3 regions of the Alteromonas sp. 14N.309.X.WAT.G.H12 genome follow, and region 1 is predicted to be linked to each of the others. Evidence: predicted binding sites of a transcription regulator. Region 1 holds the regulator's gene; each other region holds the start of a gene.
The links. Region 1 encodes FliA, which starts transcription of late flagellar genes. Its sites were predicted from a motif close to CTAAAGNTNNNNNNNNNNNNGCCGATA; they were not measured.

Region 1 (6,644 bases):
CGGCAACTATGCGGTGGGTGTGGTGGTGTTTGCCATACTCTTAATCATTAACTTTAAGGTGGTTACCGCAGGTGCCGGTCGCATATCAGAAGTGAGCGCTCGCTTTACTCTTGATGCTATGCCGGGTAAGCAAATGGCCATCGATGCCGATTTAAATGCCGGTTATATTGATCAGGATGAAGCGCGTCAGCGTCGGGAAGAAATTACCGCAGAAGCGGATTTTTACGGTTCGATGGATGGGGCGTCAAAATTTGTTAAAGGTGACGCCATAGCTGGCTTGTTTATTATGCTCATCAATATTGTCGGTGGTTTGTTTATCGGCATGATCCAGCATGATTTATCATTTGGAAACGCGCTCGAGGTTTATACCATTTTAACCATTGGTGATGGTCTTGTTGCCCAAATTCCGTCACTGCTGTTATCGGTGGCTACCGCCATCATTGTTACCCGGGAAAATGAAACCCAGGAAATGGGTAAAGAAATCCGGCGTCAGCTGGGTAATCCTCAAGCACTGTTCATTGCCTCTGCGGTGTTGTTTGTGATGGGCATTGTGCCTGGCATGCCGCACATTGCGTTTTTAGGCTTCTCGGCCATTGCCGCAGGTTATGCAGTATGGCAAACCAAACAGGCGAAAATTGCCGCTACACAGCCAGCGGTGCCCGCTACCGTGGACGGTGGCGAGCAGATGGCGCCGGAAATCAAAGAGCTGGGATGGGATGATGTGCAGCAGGTGGATACCATTGGTTTAGAAGTGGGATATCGTCTTATTCCGTTAGTGGATAAATCCCAAGGTGGCGAATTGCTAACACGGATTAAAGGCGTGCGTAAAAAATTATCGCAGGAATTAGGTTTTCTTGTGCCGCCGGTACACATCCGCGACAACCTGGATTTAGATCCCAACGCTTACACGATTTCCATGTTGGGGGTTAGCATTGGTGATGCGCAAATCAGCCATGATGAAGAGTTGGCCATTAATCCCGGACAGGTATTCGGTAAATTGGATGGACGGCCTACGACGGATCCGGCCTTTGGTCTGGATGCGGTTTGGATCCGCCCCAATCAGCGGGAGCATGCCCAAACCCTAGGCTATACCGTGGTGGATGCCGCTACGGTGGTGGCGACTCACCTTAGCCAATTGTTAAGTAACAATGCCTATCAATTACTCGGCCATGAAGAAGTACAGCAATTGCTGGATATGCTGGCTAAATCCAGTCCTAAACTGGTAGAAGGACTAGTGCCGGATATTCTGCAATTAAGTACGGTGGTGAAAGTGCTGCAAACCTTGTTATTTGAAGGCGTTCCCATTCGGGACATGCGCACCATTGTACAAACCCTTTCTGAGTATGGCCCCCGCAGCCAGGATCCCGATGTCTTGGTCTCGGCGGTGCGCATTGCATTAAAACGTCTCATTGTTCAAGAAATTAGCCAAGGCACAAAAGAAGTGCCCGTCATAACTCTGGCGCCAGAGTTGGAACAAATGTTGCACCAGTCCTTACAGGCAGGGGGCGATGATGGCGCTGGCATTGAGCCAGGACTGGCTGACAGGCTACAACAATCCCTGCAACAGGCTGCACAGCAACAAGAGTTAAATGGTGAGCCTGCGGTATTACTAACATCGGGTATGTTAAGACCTGTGTTATCTCGCTTCTTGAAGTATTCAGTTGCCGGATTACATGTGTTGTCTTATCAGGAAGTGCCCGATGACAAGCAAATTAAAATTGTCAGCTCGGTGGGTCAATAATCTGACGCCGCAAGGGTGGAGAGGGCGAAATGAAAATCAGACGGTTTTTTGGTAAAGACATGCGCGAAGCGCTAAATCAGGTCAAGGCGGAATTAGGCAGTGATGCTGTCATAATGTCTAATCGTAAGGTTGCTGACGGCATTGAGTTGGTGGCGGCTTACGATAAAGAGCCAGATGCGAAACTAAAACTGAATACCCGTCAGAGTACGGAACGTCGAAATGGCAAAAAACCGGTACCCAGTTTAAGTGAGATTATTGGTGATGAGGGGCCAGACAGCTTGCGAGCCTTGCTGGAAAAACAGGCGGCTGAAACCCAATCGCCTACCTTGGCCACTCCTAGCATGGGCGAAAGTCATAAAACGGCAGCCGCTCACGCAGCCCAAGCCCCTTTTGCCCGACAAGCACCTAAAAATACGGAATTTTCTTTTCCCGATCCCGCAGAGCATGAACGTCAGTTTAACAGCGGTGCAGAATCGCAAATGAATACTGCCTTTGAGGCACCTTCTCATATTAATGACAATAGCGTCTCCTCCGCACATGAACTTGATGCCATCAAAGAAGAGCTGGCATCCTTGCGTAATGTACTGCAACATCAGGTCGCGGATTTGATGGACGCCAAACAACGTCGTCATCGTCCTGTACACAGTTATTTGACCCAACGCCTAACTGGCATGGGATTAAGCGCTCCGTTGGCAGAGCAACTGGTGCATTACACCCCAACGTCATATACCGAGCGCGAAGCATGGATTTATCTTCTTAATCTGTTGGCGAATCGGGTGAATGTGTCGGGCAATGATATTTTGACTCAAACCGGTGTGGTTGCGTTAGTGGGCCCCACAGGTACAGGAAAGACCACCACGGTGGCAAAATTAGCCGCCAGATATGCGCAAAAATATGGCGCAGATCAAGTGGCCATGATTACCATTGATACTTACCGTATTGCGGCATTTGAACAACTGGCTACTTACGGTAAGATTATCGGATGTGTCACTCGCAAAGCACAAAGTAGCGAAGAACTCGCAGAACAGCTTTTCCAGTTACGTCACAAACGATTAATATTAATAGATACCGCTGGGTTTAGTCAGCGCGACAGTCGTCTGATTAAACAGTTAGGTCAATTTAATCACGGACAAATGCAACCGGTAAGAAAATACTTAGTTGCGCAGGCGAATACCCAATATCCTGCACTGCAACGCATAATAGAAGCGTATAATTCAGTAAAGTTAGATGGTTGTATTTTTACCAAATTAGACGAGTGTTACAGTTTGGGTGAGGTGCTAAGCATTGCTGTAGAGCAACAGCTACCCGTAAGTTATGTCACTGACGGGCAGCAGGTGCCAGAAGATATTAAAGTTGCGGATGCAAAATCTCTCGTTTCTGCAGCAGCAAAGCTTTATAAAAAGTATGGTATGGATCATACTAAGCCTTATCAGGACACAAATTCAGTTAAGGCAGTATGATCGAAGATCAAGCGAGTAGCTTAAGAAAAATGAATCAATCACGCCTCATAAAGGTTATTGCCGTCACTGGCGGTAAAGGGGGTGTTGGTAAAACCAACATCACATTAAACACGGCCATCGCCATGGCGAAGCAGGGTAAGCGTGTCATGGTGCTCGATGCCGACTTAGGGCTAGCTAACGTCGATGTTATGTTAGGACTAAGAGTGGAAAAGAATCTATCTCATGTCTTGACGGGTGAATGCACCTTGGATGATGTGTTGGTGACTGGTCCCCACGGCATTAAAATAGCACCTGCTACCTCTGGCACGCAGTCAATGACGGAGCTTACACCCACTGAACATGCCGGACTTATTCGGGCGTTTAGTGAATTACGTACGCAAATTGATGTGCTCATTGTGGATACTGCCGCAGGCATTTCGGATATGGTGCTGAGTTTTTCTCGTGCGTCCCAAGATATTATGGTGGTGGTTTGTGATGAACCTACCTCACTTACTGATGCCTATGCCCTAATTAAAATTCTTAATCGTGAACACGGTGTTTTCCGCTTTAAAATCGTCGCCAATATGGTGCGGGATGTGCGGGAAGGCCGGGAATTGTTCAGTAAGCTTTCAAAAGTGACCGGGCGTTTTCTGGATGTTGCTTTGGAGCTTGTGGCTACGGTTCCCTTTGATGAAAATATTCGTCGAGCTGTACGAAAACAAACCGCCATTGTTGATGCCTATCCAGGCTCGCCGGCGGCTGTTGCCATCAGTCAACTTGCCACTAGAGCGTTGAGCTGGCCTGTGCCTGCACAACCGGGTGGGCATTTGGAATTTTTTATCGAGCAGTTGGTCTCGAATAAGCATGCGGTGGGAAGCCAACGTTGAACAGTAAAGCCGCAGCCTATCTTCAACAATCAGATAAGTCTCAGCTAGTAGAGCGGCATGCATCACTGGTAAAACGTATTGCCCATCATTTGATGGTACGCCTTCCGGCCAGTGTGCTTGTGGACGATCTTATACAGGCCGGTATGATTGGTCTGTTAGAAGCCGCTCGAAACTTTGACGGTTCGAAAGGGGCGAGTTTTGAAACCTTCGCGGGTATTCGTATACGGGGCGCCATGCTCGACGAGATCCGCAAAGGTGACTGGACACCTCGCTCAGTTCATAAAAATAGTCGTGCCATTACAGAAGCAATTTCCCAGGTAGAACGTGAAACTGGACGGGATGCGCGGGATACGGAAATTGCCGAAAAACTTAACGTCAGTATTCATGACTATCATCAGATGCTTAATGAGGTTAACGCCGGGAAACTGGTGGGCATTGAGGATCTGGGGGTGTCAGAAGATGTCATCAGTACAGAACAAAACAAAGGCAACGATTCTCCCTTGCAGGATTTGATGCAGGGGGCTTTCCAAAAAGCCCTTGCCCACGCCATCACAACCTTGCCAGAGCGAGAAGCTATCGTATTGTCCCTGTATTACGATGAAGAATTAAATTTACGTGAAATTGGTGAAGTCCTTGACGTTAGTGAGTCAAGGGTAAGCCAGATCCACAGTCAGGCTATGTTAAAACTAAAATCTCGCATGCAATCTTGGCAAGCAGATGAATAATTTAAACCATTGATTAATAATAACTAATTAATCCTCACTGGAGGCTATTTTGGACAAAGGTATGAAAATTCTTGTTGTAGATGACTTTTCTACTATGAGACGAATCATAAAAAACCTGCTTAAGGATTTAGGGTTTTCCAATATTCAGGAAGCGGATGATGGTAGTACGGCACTTCCCATGCTCCAGCAAGGCGACTTCGACTTTGTGGTTACAGACTGGAATATGCCAGGCATGCAGGGTATCGATTTACTAAGAGCCATACGTGCCGATGATAAACTGAAGCACCTACCGGTGCTGATGGTGACCGCAGAGGCGAAAAAAGAACAAATTGTTGCCGCAGCGCAAGCTGGCGTTAATGGATACGTAGTGAAACCCTTTACCGCCGGTACGTTAAAAGAAAAACTAGAAAGAATATTTGAGCGCCTAGGCTGATCCAGCCGTATCCGCCAGAGAAGAGGATTACTGGATGTCACCGAAAAAGAAAGTGCCAATTTCGTTAGCCGAAGCAAAACAACTGGTTGCCTATTTAGAGCAAGGTGATGATGAGTCTGCCAACGAGATACTTGAAGCCGTATCGGCTAAAGAGTCGGCGGAATTATTTGCTGAAGTGGGAAAACTCACCCGGCAGCTTCATGACGCGTTAAACAATTTTCAGTTGGATGAGCGCATAGCGGGCTTGGCAAACGATGATATTCCAGATGCGCAGACGCGATTGACCTACGTTATCGAAGAAACTGAGAAAGCGGCAAATACTACCATGGATGCCGTTGAAACCTGCATGCCCATTGCCGAATCTCTGTCAAAACGTATCAGCAGTATTGCCCCTGAGTGGAAAAAGCTCATGACCCGTGAGATTGAACTGGGGGAATTTAAAAGCCTGTGCATGGATATTGATAGCTTGTTTGAAGAATCCACCTCGGATGCCTCAAAATTAACGGGTTTATTGACCGAAGTGTTAATGGCCCAAGGTTATCAGGATTTAACGGGACAAGTCATTCGCCGAGTTATTGAGTTGGTCAAGGAAGTCGAAGATAGTCTGGTTAATATGTTGACGATGTTTGGTGAAAGGGAAGGCGAAATTGTTAAGCCTACCCCTAAAGCAGAAGCGTCAGGCTGCGTGAAGGCGGAAGGTCCAATTATTAACGCCGAAGCGCGTGATGACGTAGTACAAGGCCAGGATGATGTGGATGATCTCCTGTCTAGTCTTGGTTTTTAGGGAGCACAAACATGTCATTTGAAGTTGACGAGGATATTTTACAGGATTTCTTGGTTGAAGCGGGTGAGATATTAGAACAGTTGCAAGAGCAGCTGGTGGATTTGGAAAATCATCCCGAAGATGCCGATCTCCTTAACGCTATTTTTAGAGGCTATCATACCGTCAAAGGCGGTGCGGGCTTCCTAGCTCTCACTGAGTTAGTGGAAATCTGTCACGGGGCTGAAAACGTATTTGACGTTATGCGCAACGGTCAGCGTACCCTGACGCCAGAACTCATGGACGTGATTTTGCAAGCCACCGATGTGGTGGTTGAAATGTTTGAAAAAGTGAAATCCCGGGTTCCTTTAGAGCCTGCCGATGCAGCCCTTGTGGAGGTATTGCACAAATTAAGCAAACCGGAAACGGCGGATGAAAACATTTTCGATAGCCAAGTCGCCGCTGATCCATCGAGCAGCGCGATAGCCCCTGAAGAACCCGAGTTTGTGGTGGAAGAGGTGGCTGAAACGCCCGCTACGAACAGTGATGGTGGCATTGAAGATATCACTGAAGAGGAATTTGAAGCCCTGCTTGATCAGCTTCACGGCTCCGGTGCTCCAGGTCGTTCAGCTTCCACACCATCGTCAGTCCCCAGCACT
Region 2 (7,904 bases), on a different contig from region 1:
TGGAAAAAATACGCCTAGAACGTTCCTCATTGGGCGGACGATTGAATGTTGCCGAGTCCATCTATGGCACTAATCTGGATTTAGAAATAGCGGCAAAAGATGCACGGGCCTCCATTGAGGAAACGGATTACGCTGAAGCCTCTGCCGAATTCGCTAAGCAAGAGGCGGCGCTGAGCGCGGCGCTGGCTACCTTTCCTAAAGTGTCGAATTTGTCCTTATTTAATTATATTACGTAAATTGTTCAATCCCCGTGATATGAGCCAGATACACCCGTGTCTGGTTGTCGCGATGCCCCGAATAGTAAGACACATACAGATCGTCGTTATCAATGACCATGCCCGGATAGCTGTTGTCTTTGCCACTGGGTAAAGTCAGTAGGGCTGTTAGCTTGGCAGTGTGTAAATCTAATAGCCACAGCTGTGTCTTAAAGGCACTGCCTGTCCAGTCTCTTCCCGCGACTAATGCCGTATGCGGTGTTAAGGGAAGCATCTCAGGGCCGCCAATATAGGTGTTTAAATCTCGCCACTGCCATTGGCTGTAGGGGGCCTGACTGACACCCAATTGGGCACTAAAGGTATCGGCATCCCGTCTTACTAGGGCATAAATCCGCTTGTTTTCTCCAAATATCAGCGCACTTTCGTTGGGATAACCGAGTTTGTCCCGTTTTAAGCTCATCGCCGGTGTTGTTTGTCTGACCATTTGTTGATGGGGATGACCGATACACAGATCCAATTGTTGTAAGGGGCGATGGTAGGCCAACCCGAATGCCTGTTGATCTTGCCACGCAATACGCCATAACCACCAGTGATTGTCGCCAAATGCATGGTCAGAAGACCAGGTGCGCCCGTTATCGGAAAACCAGCTTAACATTTGGGTATGTTCGTGTTTGTCGTCCACCGCCTGGAAACGGGCAAAGGCGATGAGCCACAGACGTCCGTTGCCGTCCACCGAGAGTTTGGGATCCCGTAAATCGGCGTTGTGTTTACGGATACGCTTGCGTTGTAACACCTGTCCGTCGTGGGTGAGTCGTGCGATTTCAAGGCTGCCATCACCACTGATGTGATTACTCGCGATGCGGTAACAACACAATAAATTACCGTCAAAGGAAATCAGATCGGTAAAGGCTGCGTGGCTCCCTCGCCCCGATACGCGATGTATATCCTGCAATGTAAGAAATTTTTCTTCTTTCATAATTTATCAGAAAACCAAGGTGTTAAGTGCGACAGGCGGCAACTTTATGCCGCCTGTCGGCAATTTAAGTGAATTTATATTAAAGGGATGTGGCAAACAGTCGATAAAAGTTACGAGAGAGCCAGTTCATCATTTACCCCTCAGGTTATGGTGACTACTAATTGTAATCGCCGGAAGTCCCGGCAGCCAGCCCTGCTGGACTGAGAGTGTTAGGAGAGACTTATGTCTTTGTATGTTAATACCAATGTGTCTGCATTGAACGCACAACGTCAGTTATTCGACGTGAGTAATTCTTTAGGCACGTCATTTGAGCGCTTGTCTTCTGGTTTTAGAATCAACAGCGCAAAAGATGATGCCGCCGGTCTACAAATTACCGATCGAATGACATCCCAAATCCAAGGTTTAAACCAAGCCGTGCGTAACGCTAATGATGCGATCTCACTGTCGCAAACAGCGGAAGGCGCGTTGGATGAAACCACCACAGCTTTACAACGTATTCGCCAATTGGCGGTACAATCACAAAACGGTATTAACAGCTCTGCTGACCGTTTAGCACTGCAAAAAGAAGTATCTGCACTTGCCACTGAAATTACGCGAATTTCCACTGATTCGCAATTTAACGGCGTGGATATTCTGACCGGTGGTTTTTCTGCTCAGTTTTTGGTGGCCAATGCCGGTCAAACGATTTCTGTAAACCTTTCTGCTATTAATCTGGCCGGTCTTAACGGATTTAGTGCCGGTGGCTTAGGCCTAACCGGTGGTACGGTTGCTGATGTTGCAGGTGCTTCTGCATTGTTAAGTGTGGTAGACGGCGCAATTTCTGCCATTGGTGGCGTACGTGCTGACTTAGGTGCGTTGCAAAACCGTTTTCAGTCCACTATCCGTAACTTAAGCAGTATTTCTGAAAACGTCTCTGCTGCTCGTTCACGTATCCGTGATACTGACTTTGCTTCAGAAACCGCTGAATTGACACGTAACCAGATTATCCAACAGGCAAGTACAACCGTATTGTCACAGGCTAATCAGCGTCCTCAATCAGCTTTACAGTTATTAGGTTAATTATTCACTAATACTGGGGAGTGAAGCCAGGAGGTAGTGACTCTGAGGTCCCAAAGTGTGAGAGCGTATAACTCTTACCCATATTGAAGATTAAAAAGCCGGACTTTATGTCCGGCTTTTTTTTGGAAAATCAAAAGATAACGAATGTTTTACCCGTGAGATGACAAATATTGCAAAAAAATAACTAAAGGATTTTGCCTCTTTGTACGATACATAAAGCATCGGGGACTGAAACTAAAAAAATCAAATTCAGCACCTCGATAAGCGAATAAAAACAATAATAAGCAAAACGAAATATATCACGCAAAAAATAAAAATAGTGATGTAATCCAAATAGTTAGGAGATAGAGAAATGAGTTTATTTGTTAATACCAATGTGTCCTCTTTAAATGCACAGCGTCAACTGTTTAACACGGGTAATAATCTTGATACGGCCTTTGAGCGTTTGTCATCGGGTTTTCGTATTAACAGTGCCGCTGATGATGCTGCAGGCTTGCAAATATCTGATCGTATGACGTCCCAAATTATGGGGCTTGATCAGGCGGTACGAAATGCCAACGATGGAATTTCATTGGCGCAAACTGCTGAAGGTGCGATGCAGGAAATTACTACCGCTTTACAGAGAATTCGCGTTTTGGCGATTCAATCGCAAAACGGTATTAACTCTTCTGCGGATCGCTTGGCACTACAAAAAGAAGTATCAGCACTTAAAACAGAAATTTCTCGAATCGCGTCTACCACGCAATTTGGGGGCGTGGATATTTTAAATGGCAGTTTCTCATCATCGTTTTTGGTGGGGGCAAACGCAGGCCAGACAATTGGTGTCAATATATCCCGGGAAAATGGCTTTGGCTTTGTGGGTTTAACCGGCACCAGCGATACGTCGGTGTTGACCGAAGATTTAGCTTCTGCCGCATTAGCCGCTGTGGACTCAGCAATTTCCATTGTTGATGCGAAACGGGCGGATCTCGGTGCCATTCAAAACCGTTTTCAGTCAACCATTCGTAACTTGTCGAATATTTCAGAAAATGTGTCTGCGGCACGTTCTCGCATTAGAGATACGGATTTTGCAACGGAAACAGCGTCATTGACACGAAATCAAATTCTTCAGCAGGCCAGTACTACGGTATTGAGCCAGGCAAATCAACGCCCTCAAGCGGCATTGAGCTTACTGCAATAATGATACTGAGCAAGGAAGCTTAGATAAAAATAGGGATTAATAGGCTTGTTGCAGAGTAAAAAGATGGGGCGCTGACTGGCGAGAACGAAGCCAGGAGGTAGTGAGAGGTATGAGGTCTGGAACAACATACCCGCCTGTCAGCTAGAGCAAAGCAAGCTTTGCCTGGAACATCCGGGAGTGACCCGGAAGTGTCAATGTTTTAACATCGACATATACTAATAAGCACAGCGTGTGCCATATTTTGATAATTGCCCACGATGTGTATTCTTAAGTGAGTTACGCTACAAGCGTAAGCGTCAAGGCAGTTGGTTAGGAAAGAGGGATTATACGTTGGGTAAGCGTGACGAAAAATTCTCTTCAACTGTCTAATACGTTAGATGTTTCCTAAAGCGGCAAAAAAGCGCAGGAGTGGTACGAAGTTATGCCTTGTTAGCGGCAACTTTCTCCCACCGATGACCACAAGTGCCAATGCCGACAACGACCATGTCTATAGAGACCGATAAAAAATTATTTTAATACGGTGTGTCTAAAATAGATTAGTTGGGGAAATGTACTACACTGAAATATGGGAAGGAGTTGAGAGGCCGCCCAAGCCAAGTCCCCCGTAATGGGGGGCTGGTTGAATAAAACGCCGGCTAACAGGACTGAGAGGTAGAAGAGTGGTTGAGAGGCCAGTTAATTCTACTAATTATCCTGCCAGCCGACTGGAAACATTTTTAAGTTTTGCTCTAACTCCTAACGTGAGCAAAATTGGCCGGGACATTTGTTCCGGCCTTTTTTATTTTTATGCCAAAACAACCCGCGCCATCTCACGCTACTAATTTATAAGCACATCCTATGCCAAAACGCTCGTCAATTTGTTGGCGGTGATGTTATTAGGTATTGCGAACGAAACTTACCATCTTCTTTTTATACCCTTCTATTTTGCACAAAAATTATCGCCCGGAAACTAAAAATAGGGCGTTTAAATCATGCTGTTCAATCTATTTCGCGAAAAAATAAAAAATTATGTTTATAAATCAACGGGTTAAAATATTTTTATTTTTTTAATAAAAAAACTAAAGAAACTCAAGGAATGGTCGATAACTATAGTTGAGGGGTAATTTAATTACTTAAATGTGATGCTAATAAGCATTAACAATGAGGGGTTTATCGGGAGTAGTGACCCGGCAAACCTGAACTGGAAGGACTTGATTGTGACTTTGGTTACGTCAATTCCCTAGGAGGTATTCTAATGTCTTTATATGTAAATACTAATGCATCTTCTCTGAACGCACAGCGTCAGCTTTTTGATGTAAACAATAAGTTGAATACGTCGTTTGAACGCTTATCATCAGGTTTTCGCATTAACAGTGCGGCTGATGATGCTGCGGGTTTGCAAATTTCTGATCGCCTAACTACACAGGTACAGGGGTTAAACCAGGCAGTGCGTAACGCCAATGATGCCATTTCTTTGGCACAAACTTCAGAAGGCGCCCTTTCCGAGGTGACCACCAGCTTGCAACGTATTCGTCAATTGGCGGTGCAGTCTCAAAGTGGGATTAACAGTTCAGCAGACCGTGCGGCACTGCAAAAAGAAGTTGCTGCGCTGCAAACGGAAATCTCCCGTATTTCTACCGATACCCAGTTTGGTGGTGTGGATTTGCTAACAGGCACATACTCGGCTACGTTTTTGGTAGGCGCGAATGCCGGACAGTCAATCAGCATTAACTTATCCCGTGCCGGTGGTTTTGGTGCTTCCGGGTTGGGCGTGGGGTCGCTGTCAATTGCCACCGCCGCGGAAGCCAGTGCGGCACTCGCTGCCATTGATCTGGCAATCTCTACTATTGGTGGCACGCGAGCAGATTTAGGGGCGTTACAAAATCGCTTTCAATCAACTATTCGTAACCTCAGCAGTATTTCTGAAAACTTGTCTGCTGCACGTTCACGGATCCGTGATACCGACTTTGCCTCTGAAACGGCAGAGCTTACCCGAAATCAGATTATCCAGCAGGCGTCAATTTCTGTGCTCAGTCAAGCTAATCAACGCCCCCAAGCTGCTTTATCTTTGCTAGGATAATAGACAGTAAATGCTTAAACGGTGTTGGGAAGTGTGTCAGTTAGGCTTCCCAATAATCCATTTGAGATAAGGAGGTAGCTGTGGATATTGCAAATTTACAAGTTGGCCAAAATTTTGCTGTTACACCTGTCAATGAGAGACAGTTGCAGGAGAAGCCTGCTGTCTCTGTTGAGCAGGCTGATGGCGGTAAAAAAGAGCCGAAAAATGACGGAGAATCTGCACAAAATGCTCAAGTACAGGCTCAATCGGTCGATAACCTGATCACAGAGGAACAAGAGCAGGCTGATATTGAGACTGCTACCCGTGAGGTAGAATCATTCCTTCAGGTACAGAATCGCAATTTGACGTTTTCTGTGGACGAAGAAACCAATCGTTCAGTGGTAACGGTAAAAGATTCAGCCTCCGGCGATGTTATCCGGCAAATTCCCACAGATGAAGTGTTAAAACTCGCTGAACGGATTAAAAATTTGCAGGAAGATATCGGTGGTAGTGTAGGGATTTTTGTTAATAACGAAGTGTAAATGAGGTAAACAAATGACTATTCAATCGTTAGGTGTTGGTTCAGGACTTGCGCTTGACGATCTGGTCACGCAATTACTCGACGCGGAACGTACGCCAAAAGAAACGGCGTTAAACGAACGAGAAGAACGGGTTGAAGCGGAGATATCTGGCTTAGGTCAGGTTAAATCCGTTTTGTCCGATTTTCAGGATGCCGTTGACGAATTGCGTACAGACGCCGATATCAACGGTCGTGAGCCCACCATTACCAATCCTGATGAAGACATCGAGACCATTAGCGCAGAAGCGTCTAACTCGGCACTGCGGGGCAGTTATGAAATTGCCGTTGAGCAATTGGCTGAGGGTAGCCGTGTCATTACCGACGATGGTGCATTTAGCGATAGTAGTGATCCAGTACTGTCTTCGGGTACGGGCTCTTTAACCTTCAATATCGGTGGCACCGGCGATACCTTCTCCATCAATGTCTCTGCCGGGATGACGCTGGCCGAATTACGTGAAGCTATTAATAACAGCGAAGATAATTTTGGTGTCAATGCGAACATCATTGATACTGGCACATCCGCCGGCCCTAAACTCGTTTTTAGCTCTGAAATTACCGGTACAGGCAATGATCTGGAAATTGTCAATGACACCGGCGTTGCCGAATTAAACCGTCTGGCGACGTCCAGTTCCAATCCTTCTGGTCTGGTATCCGCAAGCAATATTTCAGCAGCAACCAACGCTCGCGCTACCATTGACGGCATAGTGGTGGAAAGCAGTACCAACGAATTTGAAAACACCATCCAGAATGTGTCCTTTGAAGCTGAGCACGTGTCGCCTCTGGCGGCAGATGGAGTGACTTACGAAACTTCCACGTTGGATATTGGGTATGATAAGCAAGGTCTTGAAACTAAAATTCGGGATTTTGTTGATACCTACAATAGCGTTATGAGTGAACTTGGCACTCTGACTCGCTATGGTGAGTCGGAATTGGAAGAAGACGGCGCGTTGGCCGGTGATTCCCTTATGCGAGGTATCATGACAGGGATGGGCTCCATTGTGGGCAGCCACGTTTCCTCATCGGCATTGGGCGGTTTATTCCAATTAGGTGTGGAACTCAATTCCGATGGCGAACTCGAAATTGGTAGTTCTGATTTTGGCCTCGGCACAGGGGAAGATCGTCTTGAAGATGCATTGGAAGATAATTTCGATGAAATAGCGAAACTTTTTACCGATGAAAATGAAGGTATAGCAACGCGCCTGTATGATTTTGCCGAGCAATATGTCTCGTCTAGCGGCTTATTAACCGTTAGAGAAAATGCGGCAAAAGATAACCGTGAAAAGGTTTATGATGATCGGGAAACCCTTGAACTGCGCATGGCAAGTTATGAACAGGTACTACGTGATAAGTACTTAAACTTGGACCAAACTGTTGCACAATTAAATTCAACCAGTTCAGCATTGCTGGCTACCTTAGGATAAGTTAGGAGTTATCATGGCACTTACAGGTATCAATGCTTACCGTAAAGGTAACCTTAAACAAGATATTGCGAATGCAGACCCCCACAAACTAACGTTGATGCTTATGCAAGGCGCACTTGATCGACTGGCTTATGCCAAAGGGTCGATGGAGCGTAAAGAGTATGCGGCTAAATCTGAATTTCTTTCTCGCGTTACCGCAATATTAATGAACCTTAGAGATACCCTTGATTTGGACATTGGCGGGGAAGTGGCAGAAAACATGTATGCTTTGTATGATTATATGATTGAGCGTACCGGTGAAGCCCATGTCAGGAATGACTTGCAGATCCTAGATGAAGTGATTAGCCTATTAACTCCCATTCGTGATGCATGGGTACAGATCCCTCAGGCAGCAAAAGAGGAAGCGTACGAAGCCCAGCGTCAAAAACGTCAGGC
Region 3 (7,904 bases), on a different contig from region 1:
GCGGCTTCAGCGGTTTACCCTGAAGCGGGACGCGCATTCTACGCGCTTCGTTTTCAGTGTCAACATCTTTTTGAAATTTAATTTCTTAAGCTGTTTTGTTGAAAACTGTCATAACAATTACTTACGTTATCTGCTATAACAACTTCTTAGTGGTCCGTTTGACGTTCCCCGTCGAAGTGGTGCGCATTGTACGCTCCACAGGTTTTACGTCAACCCCTTTTTTGCGGTTTTTAGCTATTTAAATTGAAAAACGTATTGAACGATTAGTTTTCCTACAATCTCTGATTATTTTTGCTTCTTTAGTCTACTATTTCACCTTTACATTGTTCAATTTGTTACAAATGAGTAAACTATAACCAGCCTCCAACTCTTCACTAAAATAATTAAGGTAGGTTTATGAAAGTAGGCTTTGTTCAATGCGCAATTATTAGCGCGGTTTTTGCAATCGCAGGTTACGTCGTTTTTTCTTCCGCAAGTGTAGAAGCGAGTCTTCCTGTTACCGTTGCAGTTTCTTTATTAATTAGCGGCATCGTTACACCGTGGCTCGCTTCTTTTCTTAGTTCGTCTTCATCGACACCTGTTACAAAGCAGGCAGCTTCGAAAACGACCGAAGAGACAGCCACGTTATATGTAGGGAACCTTCCTTACAAAGCAAACGAAGATGCAGTAAAGGATTACTTTAAGGATTTCATCAATGTACAAAGTGTTCGTTTAATGAAAGATCGCCGTACTGGAAAACGTAAAGGCTATGGCTTCATCGAGGTCGTAACCGAAGACGTTGATTCAGCGATTTTAGAATTAAACGATAAAGTATTTTTGGATAGAACTCTGAAAGTCCGGGCCGCTCGTGAAAAAGGAGATGCAGAGTAGTCAGTTCTTATATTCATTTCCCCTTGCGTTCAACGCAAGGGGAAATGCCATTCCCTATACCCTTATCTGACATCCTATTAGAATTGATACATATCTGCTTAAACTAAAGGGTTAAGCATCATCGGTTTTAGGCTCAGTACTTTCTACTTCGCTACCTGGCGCAACCGGTTGGGTGTACTGCTGCTCAGTAGGCACCACATTCAGTAATCTCTGATTAAAACCGTGGAAGCGATTTATGGCTGAGATTAAATCTGGTACCTGTACATCTTTCATCTCATTAATTATGCCATTGATTATCGAATTGAAATCATCCCCCGAAGCTAACTGCTGCGTTGCGTCGTTAAATACATTCAACATCTTATCTAAATACTGGGCAATCGGCCGGGCCTCATCACCATGAGTGGTGTCTGATGCGCCATCTTTATAGTGCTGAATTTCACCGTAGGTTTTCACTACGTCGGGCTGCTGAACACGGTTTAACTGTAGCGCATATCCTGCCAGTTCCTGATCGTCATAGCCAAGTTCCAAGGCTTTTTCGAACGCCTTATCAATATCACCGCCAAAAAATGTATCCGTTAAATCCGAAACCGATCCGACTAAATCAGCGATAGCACCAAGCTCATCTTCATCGAGTTCTCCTTTCAATGAAAAATGCATACTGTGACTTTCATAATGTGCATAGGGCTGGTTAACAGCCGACGCTTCGTTTCTCACCCCATCTGTTTCAGAGGTACTTGCCTGCAGACTTTGCTGCTGTGATTGAAACGCTTTTACACTTTCAAATTTTAGCGTGATTTCATCACCGTCTTTCGTTCTGATTAACAATCCAGAAGAATCCGATGGCTGCCCACTTGTTGCCGACGTCTCAAAGAGTTGTTGTAATGCGGCTTCAGACTCGGGATTACCTAACAGTTCAGATTCCATTTGGGAAAGACGCTTCTCAATAAGATCCTCGCTACTTTTAATACCTGTGCTGATCTCATCATTTATCATATTGCCAAGATCACGTTCTGCCATTGCAACCCCACGAGAGACACCGTCTCTTGCTTGGGAAAACAAAGATGACAAGGTATTAGTATCGGCGCCACTGTCAGCAGCACCTTGAATAACACCACCGACAAAACGCATCACATTGCGCGCCACCTCTTCAAAATCAAACAATGAGGCAGACTTATCCTCCGTGGCATCATCAGCTTTATGGAATTTACCTTGCTTTCCGTCAACAGTAACATTGTGTTCCATGGACGAACTGTACACTTTCAAGCCGACAGTGGTTTGGGTACTCTTCACATTGACCGTGGCCACTTGTTGCTGAAATTCAGCCGCTTGACGTAGCCCATCTTGTTGAAGCTGTTTTTTTAATGCGCTGTTTGGGTTTTCCGATACCTGCTTGTCGGATACCACCGGCTTTTGCTCACTAACGAAAGCCTTAATATCGCTCACATTCATAATTTTGTCCTCACTAACCTCACACAGGTTATCGGCAGACTATACAGATTGTTTAATTTTAATACGTTTTATGTTCTATGATTGCACAATATACGAAACGCTCTACAATGCGCAGCCCGACCAATAAATTGATGATGGATTGATATGACAGCGCATACGCACAGTTTGGCATATACGGCACAACTTGAAGAAAAGAAGCACCGCTTGAGTCAACTGCTGGCTCCTTTCAGTGAAAATGAACTGACCGTGTTTCCATCTCTCGAGCACGGCTATCGTATGCGCGCAGAATTTAGAGTCTGGCACGACGGTGACGACCTCTACCACATCATGTTTAACAGTGAAACGAAGGAAAAATATCGGGTTGATCGTTTTCCACCCGCATGTTCCACCATTAATGACATGATGAAGGCACTGTTAGATTTACTTAAACCCTCAGACACCCTGAGAAGAAAGTTATTTCAGATAGATTACCTAAGTGGACTATCCGGCGAAATCGTCGTTAGCCTGCTTTATCACCGTCAACTTGATGATGCATGGGAGCAAGAAGCCCAAAACGCCCGTGAAATTTTACTAAAACAATTTGCAAACGTGAGTATTATTGGCCGCGCCCGTAAACAGAAAATCATTATTGGTAATGATTTCATTATAGAAAAACTGCCTGTTAATAATCGCATTTACCTGTTCAAACACGTAGAAAACAGTTTTACTCAGCCTAACGCTCGAATTAATTGCAAAATGATTGAATGGGCCATGTCTGTATGTCAGTCATCGAACACAGATTTACTTGAGATGTATTGTGGCGCGGGCAATTTTTCCCTGCCAATGGCGAGTCAATTTCGCCGTGTTATTGGTACTGAAATTGCCAAACCTTCTGTGGCAGCTGCCCAGTATAATATCGCGGCAAACCACATTGAGAATGTTGAAATCGTCAGGCTATCTGCTGAAGAGTTTACCGAGGCATTAAAAACCAACCGACAATTTTCTCGTCTAAATGGAATCGATTTAAGCGATTACCAATTTTCTACGGTTTTGGTCGACCCGCCCCGAGCGGGTTTGGACGAGGACTCTTTGGCCATGATTCAAGACTACCCCGAAATCATTTATATTTCCTGTAATCCGCAGACCCTGGTGGATAACCTTGCCACCTTAAGCAAAACCCACAAAGTGACGGCCAACGCGTTATTTGATCAATTTCCCTTTACTCACCATATGGAAGTGGGCGTATTACTAAAACGCATTAGTGATGAATAAAACGAAATGCACCGCGGGCAGTGATCCTTATTAGGCAATTAACTGCCTGAGGTGATCGGAGGCCGATAACTTCTAGCTCCTAACTGCACAAATCGCAATTGTGCTTTAACCCGTGTACCAATCCCTTCTCGCAGCGCAACATCCACTTCGAGAGCCTCAGCGCCGGCACTAAAGACCAAGCGAACCATGGCTTCTGCCTGAAGATTAGCCAACTGATACTCCACGCCTTGGCTCTCTACAATATAATCTGATAACTCTTCAATGAAATGCTGGATTTCCCGCAATACAGCCAAGCGATAGGCCGCGGATGTTCCTGTATGCTCACGGAGCAATAAACGAAACACATTTGAATTGGCGGTGATAAATTCCATAAAGGTGTCCACCGATGTATCAATAACGCCGCCGCCGGAGGCAATACGTCTGCGAGCCTGCCGCATTAATTGCCGTAGCGCTAATCCAGCTTCGTCTACCAGCGTCAATCCCAGCTCATCCATATCTTTGAAATGTCGATAAAACGACGTGGGGGCTATCCCCGCAGCCCGGGAAACTTCCCGCAAACTAATGGCGGATAGACTTCGTTGTTCGTCAAGCAACCCAAACGCCGCATCGATGATATTCTGGCGGGTTTTTAACTTCTGCTCCTGACGACTCATCTTCGACTCCTGATTTTTGACTAGCGACAACGTTGGATACCTAGTCTACCCGAATATTAAAACAAGCGGTAAACCTCTCGCAAAATCATCAGTAAAAACAAGCATTACCTAATGCTAGATACGTCAAAACAGGCAATTGTCCAGCATTTGCACTATACTTTAGTTCGTAAATTCACCTTTTTCCTTGCTTGCAGTGATTGAAACCGCTAAATTAGCGTACAGTTGTAAGCCGAGTTGTTATCATGAAAAAACCACCACTTATTTTGACCAATATCCTGGTCTTCATTATTACGGGAGCCATTGCGCTTCTTGCAGTGCCTCTTTGGGCCATGACTATGGGTTTTGAAACCACCGAAGTGGTCGTTGCCGTTGTCTTGTTTTATTTTACAGGTATGTCCATTACTGCCGGATATCATCGCCTGTGGTCTCACAAAACCTACGACGCCAATATTGTCGTTCGGATCATATTGGCAATAGGCGGGGCCATGGCGCTGCAAAATAGCATCCTGCATTGGTCGTCAGACCATCGAATTCATCATCGGCATGTAGACGATAACGACAAAGATCCCTACTCGGCTAAAAAAGGTCTTTGGTTCGCCCATATCGGCTGGATGTTACGAGAATATCAAACACATCGTTATAACGATTACAGCAACTGTAGAGATTTACAAAAAGATCCGGTGGTAATGTGGCAGCACAAGTACTACCTGGCCATCGTACTGATTGCCAACTTCGGTATAACTGGCCTACTCGGTTGGCTGAATGGCGATGTGTTGAGCATGATGCTGGTTGCCGGCGTATTTCGCTTATTTTTAGTCCATCACGTGACGTTTTTCATCAACTCACTTGCCCATTTTTGGGGAAGTCAGCCGTTTACAGATAAAAACACAGCCCGTGACAATAGTATTTTAGCCTTCTTTACTTTTGGAGAGGGCTATCATAATTACCACCACATTTTTGAATACGACTACCGAAACGGTATTTACTGGTGGCAATTTGATCCAACTAAATGGCTAATCCGTGGATTGTCTATGGTCGGTCTAGCCCACAACTTACGCCGCGTGCCGGAAGAACGTATAGAGAAAGCCCGAGTCGCCATGCAGTTACAAAAAGCGAGCGCAAGATTGGCAAAGCAACCTAACGCCGATGAATTGCTTAGCAAAGTGCAACATGAATACGAATTGTTGATTCAGAAAATGTCAGCCTACTATGCGGCCAAGAAACGTCTAATGAATGTAAGAAAACGCAGCTTGAAACGAAGCGTGGAACGATTAGAAATCGATTTCCATTATAAAGAACTTAAAAACGCGCTGGCGCTGCAAAAAGAGAAATGGCTTCGTCTACAAACGCTATCACCGCAGTTTAGTTAACCCTTTTTAAAAACGTCACCTTCGGGTGGCGTTTTTTGTTTAAAATAGCCAAATACATAAATTGACGTGTCAGAAACAAGACAGATATTTCTAACGTCAATTCAGCCTTTAGCCAAGCAATGGGCGATGTGACCAATGTTGCTAGGATCACAAACGAAAACCTGGTGCATAGTTTTACCGTTACAAAGCCATGCGGTGTTGGTTTATGTCTTACCAGACACTGGGTTGTCGAATTACATAACGACGACGTAGAAATAATTAAGGGACAAGATAACGGTGTTCAAATCATCGTTACCATTCCAATGCACCATGGCTGAAGGAATATGACGAAAAAGTAGTAAACTGATCATTTTTTGTCTTTCCAATCAAAATATTGCTAGACTTTGAAACATCAGACCTGAAAGCAAGGACGTCGCTTTCTAATGTCCCATATCTATCAGGTTCCACATTTCGCTGAGCACTGAACATTATGACAACTAAATCTGAAACATCTGCAAAATCGAAACCGACTTATCAGTACGATGCCATTGTTATTGGTACGGGCCCGGGCGGAGAGGGCGTTGCGATGCAATTGGCTAAAGCAGGACAAAAAGTCGCAGTTGTTGAACGCTATGAGGCTGTCGGTGGTGGCTGCACACATTGGGGAACCATCCCGTCAAAGGCACTTAGACATTCGGTGAGTCGGCTTATTGAATACAACCATACCCCGCTCTTTTCCGAAAACCAGGTTAACCGACACGTTACCTTTGCGGAAGTGATGCGCCATGCCAGTGGAGTAATACGCAGTCAGTCCAAGTTACGGGCCTCGTTTTATGATCGCAACAGAGTCACCCTGATCCATGGCGAAGCCAGTTTTGTTGATCCCCATACAATAAAAATAATACACAAGGACGGATCGGCGGAATATATTACGGCCAAACAGATTGCCTTGGCCACCGGTTCGCGGCCATATTGCCCGAAAGATATCGACTTTTCTCATCCACGAATTTACAACTCAGACACCATACTCTCCCTCAAACACGAACCACAAAATATTATTATTTACGGTGCCGGTGTTATCGGTTCTGAATACGCCAGTATTTTCAGAGGAATGGGCGTTAAAGTTGATCTCGTCAATATGCGTGATCGCCTGCTTTCCTTCCTCGATACTGAAATCTCCGATGCCCTTAGTTATCACTTATGGAACAACGGTGTGGTGATCCGGCATATGGAAAGCTATACCTCAGTGGAAGGACAGGAAGACTCCGTCATTATGAATTTGGAATCAGGTAAACGTATGCGTGCAGATTGCCTACTGTTTGCTAACGGCAGAACCGGTAATACCGATATGCTAAACCTTGATGCTATCGGTCTGAAAGCCGATTCTAGAGGCCAGCTAAAGGTGGATAAAAACTACCGTACTGAGGTAGACAATGTCTTTGCCGTGGGTGATGTCATTGGCTATCCGAGTCTGGCTTCTGCGGCCTACAATCAAGGCCGTGCTGCCGCTGAAGCCATGTGTACAGGTAAAGCTAATTCCGGCTTGGTCGAAGACATTCCCACGGGCATCTATACCATTCCAGAAATTAGCTCAGTGGGTAAAACCGAGCAGGAACTCACCGCGCAAAAAATTCCCTATGAAGTTGGCCGGGCGCAATTTAAACACCTTGCCCGTGCGCAAATTGCATCAACAACCGTGGGGAGTTTAAAAATACTGTTTCATCGAGAAACCAAAGAAGTGCTGGGTATTCATTGTTTTGGTGAGCGGGCGTCTGAAATTGTCCACATTGGACAAGCCATTATGCAGCAAAAAGATGGCGGGAATACCATAGATTATTTTGTTAACACAACGTTCAACTACCCGACAATGGCTGAAGCATATCGTGTTGCTGCGTTAAATGGATTAAACCGGATTTTTTGAATAAAAAAAGCCGGTCATCAGACCGGCTTTCTACTATTAGCGATTTAAAGCAAGGGTGTTACTTGCTTGCAGGGCGTCTCTGTGAGCGACAATGTCTATTTGCATCTTTTCTGGATGAAACGTCATTGTGGCGACAGCATAGTCACCCATATTCTCACTGGCTTGTTCAGTGACTTGGTATTGTGCTTCGCGGTAACGAATGTTGTTGCTGATCCTGTCAGTCATACATTGGTTATTCAATTCGAAAGACTTTGCATCCATACAATCGAAAAGCTGATTTCCATCAGACTCCGCATGCGCAATACCAAATGCCATTAACAGCGCCAAGCCGACTAATGTTTTACGCATGTGATTACTCCTGTGCTACATTGGATACTGTATAAATAAGCATACTGTAGATAGGGCAATTGG

Region 2: V5298_RS10370 (flagellin) is a predicted target of FliA. The motif match lies at 4,489-4,515, and genes of this name have one in related genera.
Region 3: V5298_RS10815 (DUF5610 domain-containing protein) is a predicted target of FliA. The motif match lies at 2,349-2,375, and genes of this name have one in related genera.

What each region holds. Positions count from the first base shown of each region.
Region 1 is NZ_JBAHZB010000134.1:77-6,720, reverse strand. Features, by position in the region: gene flhA (flagellar biosynthesis protein FlhA) at 1-1,741, shown strand, start outside; gene flhF (flagellar biosynthesis protein FlhF) at 1,771-3,201, shown strand; gene V5298_RS18680 (MinD/ParA family protein) at 3,198-4,067, shown strand; gene V5298_RS18675 (RNA polymerase sigma factor FliA) at 4,064-4,792, shown strand; gene cheY (chemotaxis response regulator CheY) at 4,842-5,225, shown strand; gene V5298_RS18665 (protein phosphatase CheZ) at 5,260-6,009, shown strand; partial or broken gene V5298_RS18660 (Hpt domain-containing protein) at 6,021-6,644, shown strand, end outside.
Region 2 is NZ_JBAHZB010000032.1:4,070-11,973, reverse strand. Features, by position in the region: gene flgL (flagellar hook-associated protein FlgL) at 1-236, shown strand, start outside; gene V5298_RS10385 (hypothetical protein) at 229-1,191, opposite strand; gene V5298_RS10380 (flagellin) at 1,414-2,250, shown strand; gene V5298_RS10375 (flagellin) at 2,603-3,430, shown strand; gene V5298_RS10370 (flagellin) at 4,665-5,489, shown strand; gene V5298_RS10365 (flagellar protein FlaG) at 5,570-6,010, shown strand; gene fliD (flagellar filament capping protein FliD) at 6,024-7,469, shown strand; gene fliS (flagellar export chaperone FliS) at 7,483-7,904, shown strand, end outside.
Region 3 is NZ_JBAHZB010000035.1:98-8,001, forward strand. Features, by position in the region: gene V5298_RS10810 (RNA-binding protein) at 397-870, shown strand; gene V5298_RS10815 (DUF5610 domain-containing protein) at 982-2,319, opposite strand; gene trmA (tRNA (uridine(54)-C5)-methyltransferase TrmA) at 2,464-3,570, shown strand; gene fabR (HTH-type transcriptional repressor FabR) at 3,609-4,223, opposite strand; gene V5298_RS10830 (acyl-CoA desaturase) at 4,466-5,593, shown strand; gene sthA (Si-specific NAD(P)(+) transhydrogenase) at 6,063-7,493, shown strand; gene V5298_RS10840 (pyridine nucleotide transhydrogenase) at 7,530-7,841, opposite strand.